Regions from separate parts of the Salinicola endophyticus genome, predicted to be linked through region 3. Evidence: predicted binding sites of a transcription regulator. Region 3 holds the regulator's gene; each other region holds the start of a gene.
The links. The regulator LexA, encoded in region 3, represses DNA repair genes until DNA is damaged. The targets are predictions, from matches to a motif close to TACTGTNTANNTANACAGTA.

Region 1 (3,249 bases), 210 kb from region 3:
TTCAGATCTTCACCCGGCGTGGCGGCGAAGGGACCCAGGCCGCCTTGTCGCTGCGTGCGGGCGACCAGCACACGCAGAAACAGAACCTGTTCGTCTCCACCGGCGATACCGCTACCCGCCTCAACGCCAGTCTGTTCCGGCGCGACGGCGACGGCTTCAACGCCCTTGCCAGCGACGCCAGCGGCGAGCGCGATGGCTTCAAGCGCGGCGGGGCTCAGCTAGGGCTGTCGCACCGCTTCGGCGCCAACGCCAGCCTGAGCCTGAATGCGCTGCGCCAGGATACCGACGCCGACTACGACGACTGCTACCCGCTCAATGCCAGCGCCGCCAGCAACGACTGCCGCACCGACGGCTATCTGCAGACCTTCGGCGGCCGCTACGATCTGGCCCTGGCCCCCGACTGGGACATGGCAATCACCGCCGGACACTTCGACGAGCGCCGCGAGGAGCGCTATGCCGGCGAGCGCTACAGCGTCACCGAATCGCACCGCAACGAGCTGGGCATCCAGCACAGCTTCACCCGCGCCAACGGCGTCGATACCCTGGGGGTGGACTACCGCCAGGAGCATGTCGACTTCGACTCGGCCAACCCGTTCACCGGGCGCTACGCCAAGGATAGCCGCGAGAACTACGGCCTCTACGGCATGCTGCAGCGCGAGTACGGGCGCCATGAGCTGAGCGGCTCGCTGCGCTACGACGACGATTCGCGCTTCGGCGACGAGACCACCGGCAGTGCCGGTTACGCCTACCGTCTGACACCGGCACAGCGCCTCGGGCTGGTCTACTCGACCGCGTTCAAGGCGCCCAACCTGATCGACCTCTACGGACCCTACGGCAGCAACCCCGACCTCGACGCCGAAACCTCGCGCAACCTGGAGGCGTTCTGGGCCATCGAGCATGACGCCTGGAATGCGCGCGTCAGCGCCTTCGAGAACCGGATCGACGATCTGATCGCCTTCGACCCGGCCTTCGTGCCCTACAACGTCGACCGCGCGCGTATCCGCGGTGTCGAGCTGAGCGGTGGTTGGCAATACGCCGGCCTCTCGCTGCGCGCCAGCCTGACCCATCAGGATCCGGAAGACCGCGACAGCGGCGAGCGGCTGAAGCGCCGAGCCAGAACCTTCGGCCGTCTGGACGCCGACTACGCCCTGGGCGACTGGCGCTACGGCGCCACCCTGCGCGCCGCCGGCGACCGCCGCGACACCCGCTACACCGCTCCTTACGGCGACACCACCGTCAGCGGCTACGGCATCGTGGATCTGCGCACGGCATGGCAGGTGACGCCGCAGGTCGAACTGTCGGCCAAGCTGGATAACGCCTTCGACCGCGACTACACCCTGGCCGAGGGCTACAACACCCAGGGCCGCTACGTCGAGGCCGGCGTCAAACTGACGCTGTAACTGTCCATCCCGATGGCGCCCTCATCCATTGGCGGCCAACGCCGGGTGAGGGTGTGCTGACGCCACGAGCGGCGCCATGCCTCCGCGACCGGCACTTTGCGTGGTGACGACCCCGTGATACTGTATGTTTGAACAGCACTCGATCACGGAGTCGTCATGTCGTCTCCCACCCCACCGCGCGATCCCTACGCCGCGTCACCGGGCCCGCTCAAGGGCCGCGGCGCGACCTTCAATCCGCATAACCGCTTTCAGCCGAGCCATACCGAAGCCTTCGACGATGGCTGGTGGCAGGAAGCGCTACCCCAGCGTATACCCACCCAGATCCAACACGAGACGCCGCGCAGCGCACTCTCCTGGAATCACTCCCCGGACCTGGGCTTCGACCGCTCGCTCAACCCCTATCGCGGCTGCGAGCACGGCTGCATCTACTGCTATGCCCGCCCCAGCCACGCCTACTGGGATCTCTCACCGGGCATCGACTTCGAGACCCGGCTGATCGCCAAGCAGGGGATGGCGGCGCGGCTGCGCGAGGAGCTGTGCAAGCCCGGCTACCGCTGCCAGCCGATCAACCTCTCCGGCAATACCGACTGCTACCAGCCGATCGAAGCCGAATACGGCACCACCCGCGAGCTGCTGACGCTGCTGCTCGAGTGCCGTCATCCGGTCACCCTGGTGACCAAGAGCGCCCTGATACTGCGAGATCGCGACCTGCTGGCCGCACTCGCCGAGCAGCGCTTGGTGCGCGTCTTCATCAGCCTCACTAGCCTGGACAACGAGCTCAAGCGCACGCTGGAGCCGCGCACCGCCTCGCCGGCGGCCCGGCTCAAGACACTGGGCGAGCTCGCTGCCGCGGGTATCCCGGTGGGCGCCCTGCTGGCGCCGGTGATTCCGGCGATCAACGACCACGAGATAGAGACACTGCTCGAACGCGCTGCCGAGGCCGGCGCTACCAGCGCCAGCTGGACCCTGTTGCGACTGCCGCGGGAGGTGGCCCCGCTGTTCGAGGCTTGGCTGGAAGCCCACTACCCCGAGCGCGCCGGCAAGGTGATGAGTCTGATCCGCCAGTCGCGTGGCGGCGCGAGCAACGACAGCCGCTTCGGCCACCGTATGCGCGGCGAGGGGATCTTCGTCGACATGATCGATCAGCGCTTTCGCCGGGCCGCCGGCCGCTTGGGCCTGCAGCGGCGCCCTGACCAGGGGCTCGACACCCGCCATTTTCGCCCGCCTCACCGCCAGCAGGATCTGTTCAGTTGAGCTTCTGCTCGAGCTACCATCGTGGCACGATAAGGGTTCCGCGTTCCTGAGAATCCGCGTTCTTAAGATTCCTTTAAGTCATGGCCTCGATCATGGCGACATTCGCATTCGATGGTCGCAAAAGATGTGCCATCGTTTGCCTTTTGCGCACTCTCCTTTCATAAAGGGCGGGTCTCCAGCGCACGGCCGGCGCGCCCTCTTGCCAGGAGCGGCAAGGGCGGCGTGGCGGAGCGTCCAATAAAAGTCCCATCGCCAGGAACTCAGCGTCAATGCATTCTCCACAGCTCTCGATTCTCATTCCCGCCAAGGACGAAGTCGGCAATCTGCCGGGGCTACTCGACGAAATCTCCCGTGCCCTGCAGGAGATAGCGCACGAAGTGATCGTGGTCGACGACGCCTCCAGCGACGGCTCCTGGGAGATGCTGACGCGCCGCGCTGCCGCCGATTCCCGCCTGCGCCCGCTGCGCCATGCGCGAAGCGCCGGCCAGAGCACCTCGGTGTGGCAGGCGGCCTGGGCCGCCCGCGGCACCTGGCTGGCGACCCTCGACGGCGACGGCCAGAATGACCCCGCCGACCTGCCGCGACTGTTCGAGCG
Region 2 (3,249 bases), 350 kb from region 3:
GGTCGCCACCGACGCCGACACTCTGGTGAGCGAGCACCACCACCAGTGTGCCGCCGATGCCTACAGCGCACGCCTGCACCTGCTGCCCGAAGGCTTCGATCTCGCCTGGCGAATCCAGGGCCCGCGCAAGGATGAGACACTGCACTATCGCTACCGCCTGGCTTGACCGGCCTGCCTCATGCCCACGCGGATCTGGTGACGGGCTCACGCCGCGCTCGCAAAGACCGCAAAAACGCCAGAGGGCCGGTCGAAACCGGCCCTCTGCGCTCTTTCATGCGTTCTTGCTGTCGTTTCTCATCGCGACTCAGCGCGTGGCGATGATCCAGACCGCATGGATGATGCCCGGGATATAGCCCAGCAGCGTCAACACGATGTTGATCCAGAACTGCAAGCCCAGACCCACCTGCAGGAATACCCCTACCGGGGGCAGGATGATGGCGAAGATGATACGGATGATATCCATGTAGCCTCCTTTGCTGTGGCCACGTTCGCCCTCTTCAGCGCCAACGCCCACATTGATATAACACTCCCTTGCGGCGCCTCTTCATCACCGCCATCGTCACCGCAGCCGACCGACACGCGACGGCGCCTAGACACTCGCGTGGCCGACACCTGGGCGTCGATCCGCTCGGCTGCTCACCAGCATAGCTGGCCTTGCGCAATCCTGCTGTCTAGCGTCGTTGATGTGACACGGCTCCGTCGTCTTCGGCGGTCTCGCCAGTGTTCGACTCGATCTCTTCAGCCCCGCCGTCACGCGGCCGGTGCTTGCCCTTTATCTCGGCGGCGCCACTCGCCAGCGCCTCGTGGTAGCGCTCCCAATCCTCCCAATCGTGCGGCGTGCCGCTACGCGGGCCGTGTTCGGCGGCTTCCCGCGCACGGGCCCAGGCCTTCTCCTCGAGCGACTGCGGCTTGTCCTCCTCCTTGTCCAGCGCAATACCCTGCTTGGCCAGATAGTCGCGCGCATTCATGACACTCTCCTGCCCTTACGGGCGTTGTCCAACCTGATACTGCCTGTCGACGCTCTTCCCGCCACGACGGACGTCCAGCGTGCTCGAACCCACATCGTGCTGGCGCGTCTATCGTGCTCGATGTACCAGTATAGATGGCGCCACCCCGGAGAGAGTTCAAGCGTGCCCTCGCTCGAGCGTCGCAACGCAGGAGTATCAACGAAGGACTATTGATGAACGCGAAACCCGGAATGAGACCATCGACGGGGCGAGATCGAAGCGGCGACTGAAAAACATGCCCAAAGCTCCGGCTTATATGCCGAATGGTCCGCTAATGCTGGGCCTTCCGACGTGACGCCTTTGCAAAGCGGCTACAGTGTCATCAGCCGTAGCACACTAGCTACCGGCCCCATCTCCCTCAGCACAAAAGGAATTTGGCATGAGAACATCACTCGCGACCGTCGCCTTCGCCGCCATCATGACTCTGGGTTACGCCGGTACTGCGCTCGCCGATAGCGCCGCACTCAAAGATGCACAGCAGGCCAATCAGGAGCCGCTGGCACCGGGCTCCGGCGTCACCGCCAGCGGTGAGCAGGACGCCTCGTCCTTCTCCGGCGGCAGTGCTGCCACCAACCAGTCGCTCGACGCGATGGAATCGGAGACCGACAGCACGACCGACATCGAAGACTCGAAGTCGCTCGACGAGATCAACGCCGAAGGCCACAGTGTCGAAGCTGGCGACGCCATCAAGAGCCAGTGACGCTCACCGTTCGGCGGTGACTAAAAGGGGCCCCAGGGGCCCCTTTTTCGTGGGCCGCCATCAGCCAACTGGCAAACCGGAACAGCGCCCAACTCAGCAGCACAGGGCCACTTTCAGCAGGTCGTCGACATCGGGGCGCTATGGCGCAGCACGACATGGCCGCTTTACCGCGGGCGACACCGCCCATATACTGTATATAAATACACGTACTCAAGTGAGAGACGTCATGATTCTCGCTTTTCCTTCGCCCTATGAGCGGCTATCGCGTCGAGTCTCGCGCGCCATTCAGGCAACCGTCCAGCATCGGCGCCAGCAGCTGGTGATCGTGCGCCAGCCAGGCGAAACGCAGGACGATTGGTCTCGGCTGATGACACGCTTGGCGCGCGAGGCGGCCATGAGCGTCATCTCGATCACCGCCGACGACGTGCTGCTGAGCTGGCGCGCTCAAGCCACGGAGAGTGCCTGAGCACGAGTCGCTCGTCATGCGCCGGCGGACGACACTTCACGACCTGGCACGACAAGGCCCGAGCCAGACGCTGTCTCGGTCAGATGATGCGCGAATCATATGCAAAACGCTGCCATGGGCAATGCAATACCGACCCGGGCGTAGAGCCAGCGTAGACACCTAGCCAGAGAGCGATGAGTAAGGGCGGGGTATGGCAGAAGATCAGGCGTGTAGGCACGTTTTGGAGCGCGGTGCTGGAGCGGGTGAAGGGAATCGAACCCTCGTCTTAAGCTTGGGAAGCTTCTGCTCTACCATTGAGCTACACCCGCAAGGCTTTCGATAATAATTCCAATTACTTAGGTTTGGCAAGCGTAGCGCAAAAGAAAGCACAGGGATGGCCGGCAGCGGCATGGCAAACGCGCCTGCGGCCGCGCATCGGCCTCGGAGGTCCACCTGTTAGCCGCGCACGTCAAGAACGAGCGTGCTCGCAACTGATCGCGGTCGTGACCGACCGGCATCGAATAGCGGCATCGAATAAGAGAAAGCCCGAGCGCGCTGCGATAGCGCTCGGGCTTTCAATCAGCATGCGCCTATCCTGCTGAAAGACTGCGGCTCATCCGCCTCCCTGGCATCGTCATCCGTGATCGATTCCCAGCTGCATCCCTGCTCGCAGAGAATAACGTCGACTTCTAATACTGTCTAATCTAATTGCGTGAAATATCTATAAATTAGATAAGATTTAGATGTTTATATTATTGCTACCACTACCATCAAGGGCAAAAAAGGCCCGATCCTGAGATCGGGCCGACTAGCGCTGACTCCCTTCCTTGCCTACCGGAGGCCTCCTGCCCCCGCATCCCTGGCGAAGCCTCCCTGCCCGGCTCCCGGAGATCCTTCCTGATCTCGCCTTCACCATCTTGCGCGTATCTGCGAGCTGCTGAACTCAACCCAGGTTAAACAGGCTTCTGCTAAAACGTAGTATTTTGTTAATCGAGATTCGCGTCATTCACACTTCCGCGCCCAGCCCGACCAGGAGGGACACAAGGAGAAGACTTCGACATGAGTTGGCGAAAATCAGGCATAAAAAATCCCCGGCC
Region 3 (3,249 bases):
CGCCGGCATCACCGCATCGAGCTTGCTCGCCAGCCGCGCAAACGGCACCAGATCGTGCGCGCGCAGCGCCTCCAGCGAGCGCGGATCCCGGGCCACCGCATGGTGCGAATCCTGACGCGCCCCGCCATGGCCGGGAAAGTGCTTGCCGATGGCGACCATGCCGGCATCGTGCAGGCCATCGATGAAGGCACCGGCCAGCGCCGCGACCACCTCCGGGTCGGGCGAGAAGCTGCGCGAGCCGATCGCCGGCGACTGGTCATCGTCGAGGTCGAGCACCGGGGCGAAGGTCAGGTCGAAACCGCACGCGGCCATCTCCATGCCCAGCAGCCAACCGGTGTCCAGAGCCAGGGCCAGCGCGGCCTCCGGCGCCTCGGCGAATTGCCGCCCCAGGGTCGCCATCGGCGGCAGCCGGGTCACGCCCTGCTTGAGCCGCTGCACGCGCCCGCCCTCCTGGTCGATGGCGACCAGCAGGTCCGGGCGGCAAGCGCGAATCTCACCGATCAGCGCCTGGGTGGTGCCTGCATCCGGGGTGTTGCGCGCAAACAGGATGACGCCCCCGACCTCGGGACGGGACAGCAGCCGCCGCTCCTCCTCGCGCAGTCGAGTGCCCTCGACGTCCAGCATTACCGGACCCAGCGGTTGTGTCATAGCCGTTACCTGAAACCGTGAAGCGCCCGATTCTAGACGACCCGCCGGCGTCATGACAGAGGTCGGCACTGCGGCGTCAGCTCGCTGCCGCCTCCGGCGGCTCCAGCGGTGCCAGCATGCCCGCCGCTACCACCGGCTTGAGTCGTCGGATCAGATCGCGCACGGTGACATGCTCGTGATACTCGTTGTCGGCGATATCGCGCAGCGCATCCAGTCCGGAGAGCGTGAATACCACGGTCCCGAGCATGAAGTGGAGGCGCCAGAAGCGCTCCGCCTCCGGCAACCCGGGCGTGGCCAGACGCAGGCAGGCGACGAAGCGGTGGAAGGTTTCGCCATAGTGCGCCTGGATATAGCGTCGCAGATGCCCCTGGGCCTGGGTATAGGCGAGTCCCAGGAGCTTCATGAAGATCTTGAGACTGTGGCGCTCCGCCGGTACCTCGAGCACGCTCTCGGCCAGGCGCTCGAGCAGCACCTCGAGGGGGATGGCCTGCCCGCCATAGTGACGCTCGAGCCCGTCGAGCGCGTGATTGAGGCGCTCGGAGAAGGGGTCGAGATAGCGCGCGAAGACCGCCTGGATCAGCGCCTTCTTGGAGCCGAAATGATAGTTGACCGCCGCCAGATTGACCTTGGCCCGGGTGGTGATGTTGCGCAGCGACGTCTCGGCGAACCCCTTCTCGGCGAACAACACCTCGGCGGTGTCGAGAATGCGGGTCACAGTGTCGGACTGAGCCATGGACTACCTCTTTCCTGTCGATATCGGCGGCTGTTCACGGGCATCGAACCTGCCGGCCAACGCCTGTCGAATCAGCTAAAAAACGCCTGTTTGAAACGCTTTCGAATCTAACCACCCCCGGCGCCACGGCACAATCGCGGCAAACGTCGAAGGCGCTCTGCGCTTTGCCCCCTTTCCCTGCCCAGCAGGACTGGATACAATTCCAGACTGTATACATGACCACGCCCTGACAGGCCCCGGGGAGACGCCCAATGTCGAGACCGCTCACCGCCCGGCAGCAGAACGTCTACGATTTCATCGTCAAGACGATGACCGAGTTCGGCTATCCACCCACCCGCGCCGAGATCGCCAAGGCGCTGGGATTCCGCTCTCCCAATGCCGCCGAGGAGCACCTGCGTGCGCTCGATCGCAAGGGTGTGATCCGCATGATTCCGGGGACATCCCGCGGGATCCGTCTGCCCGCTGCGGCCGGCACCCCGGAACCCACCGACCCCGCCGAAACCGGCCTGCCGATCGTGGGCAACGTCGCCGCCGGTAGCCCGATTCTCGCCGCCGAGCACATCGACCGCTACTGCCCGCTGCCGGCGGACTACTTCGCCCCCAGGGCCGACTACCTGCTGCGTGTGCGCGGGCTGTCGATGAAAGACATCGGCATCCTCGATGGCGACCTGCTCGCCGTGCATCGCACCCAGGAAGTGCGCGACGGCCAGATCGTGGTCGCCCGGCTCGATGACGAGGTCACGGTCAAACGCTTCCACCGGCACGGGCGCCGCGTCACCCTGCTGGCGGAAAACGCCGACTTCGCCCCCATCGAGGTCGACCTGGAACATCAGCAGCTGGATATCGAGGGTCTCGGCGTAGGCATCATCCGCGGCGGCAACGGCCTGGGCCTGCAGTAGACGCCAGCGGCCATGCGCAAGATCCTCCACGCGGACTGCGACTGCTTCTACGCCGCGGTGGAAATGCGCGACGACCCCAGGCTACGCGACCTGCCGCTGGCGATCGGCGGCAGTGCCGACAAGCGCGGGGTCATCGCCACCTGCAACTACCCGGCCCGGCGCTACGGCATCCATTCGGCGATGCCCACCGCACGCGCCCTGCGCCTGTGCCCCGAGCTCAAGCTGCTGAAGCCCGACTTCGATCGCTACCGCCGCGTCTCGCATGACATTCAAGCGGTATTCCACGAGCTGACCCCGCTGGTGGAGCCGCTCTCTCTCGACGAAGCCTATCTCGACGTCAGCGAGGTCACCCGTTTCCAGGGCAGCGCGACCTGGATGGCGCACTGGCTCAAGCAGGAAGTGCTCGCGCGTACCGGCATCGTGGTCTCGGTGGGCGTGGCGCCCAACAAGTTCCTGGCCAAGATCGCCAGCGACTGGGACAAGCCGGATGGCCTGTTCGTGATTCCCCCCGCACAGATGGCAAGCTTCATCGAGGGGCTGGCGGTCGACAAGCTGCACGGGGTCGGTCCTGCCACCGCCGCCAAGCTGGAGGGGCTCGGCATCGCTACCTGTGCCGAACTGCGCGCCCGGCCGCTGGAGCAGTTGCTCGACGCTTTCGGCAAGTTCGGCCAGCGCCTGCACGAGCTGGCCCACGGCATCGACGACCGCCCGGTCAACGTCACCCGCGAGCGCAAGTCGGTCAGCGTCGAGACCACCTACGACAGCGATCTGCCGGACCTCGCCCAGTGCCACCAGGCACTGGCACCGCTGATCGCGCGTCTCGACGAACGCCTGGCCCGCCATGGCAATCCCGACATCGGCAAGCAGTTCGTCAAGGTGCGCTTTCACGACTTCACCAGCACCACCCAGGAGACCGGCGCCCGCGGCGTGATCCACGCGCGCTTCCACGAGCTGCTGGAGAGCGCCTGG

Region 1: the regulator LexA is predicted to act here: its motif matches at 1,519-1,538, upstream of ABV408_RS11550 (PA0069 family radical SAM protein).
Region 2: the regulator LexA is predicted to act here: its motif matches at 1,896-1,915, upstream of ABV408_RS12220 (DUF1654 domain-containing protein).

Annotation. Positions count from the first base shown of each region.
Region 1 is NZ_CP159578.1:2,579,878-2,583,126, forward strand. It holds gene ABV408_RS11545 (TonB-dependent receptor domain-containing protein) at 1-1,400, shown strand, start outside; gene ABV408_RS11550 (PA0069 family radical SAM protein) at 1,557-2,654, shown strand; gene ABV408_RS11555 (glycosyltransferase family 2 protein) at 2,924-3,249, shown strand, end outside.
Region 2 is NZ_CP159578.1:2,724,159-2,727,407, forward strand. It holds gene ABV408_RS12200 (DUF6314 family protein) at 1-166, shown strand, start outside; gene ABV408_RS12205 (YqaE/Pmp3 family membrane protein) at 305-463, opposite strand; gene ABV408_RS12210 (hypothetical protein) at 672-968, opposite strand; gene ABV408_RS12215 (hypothetical protein) at 1,387-1,707, shown strand; gene ABV408_RS12220 (DUF1654 domain-containing protein) at 1,934-2,173, shown strand; tRNA gene ABV408_RS12225 (tRNA-Gly) at 2,408-2,481, opposite strand.
Region 3 is NZ_CP159578.1:2,371,367-2,374,615, forward strand. It holds gene nagZ (beta-N-acetylhexosaminidase) at 1-648, opposite strand, end outside; gene ABV408_RS10725 (TetR family transcriptional regulator) at 725-1,381, opposite strand; gene lexA (transcriptional repressor LexA) at 1,633-2,280, shown strand; gene dinB (DNA polymerase IV) at 2,293-3,249, shown strand, end outside.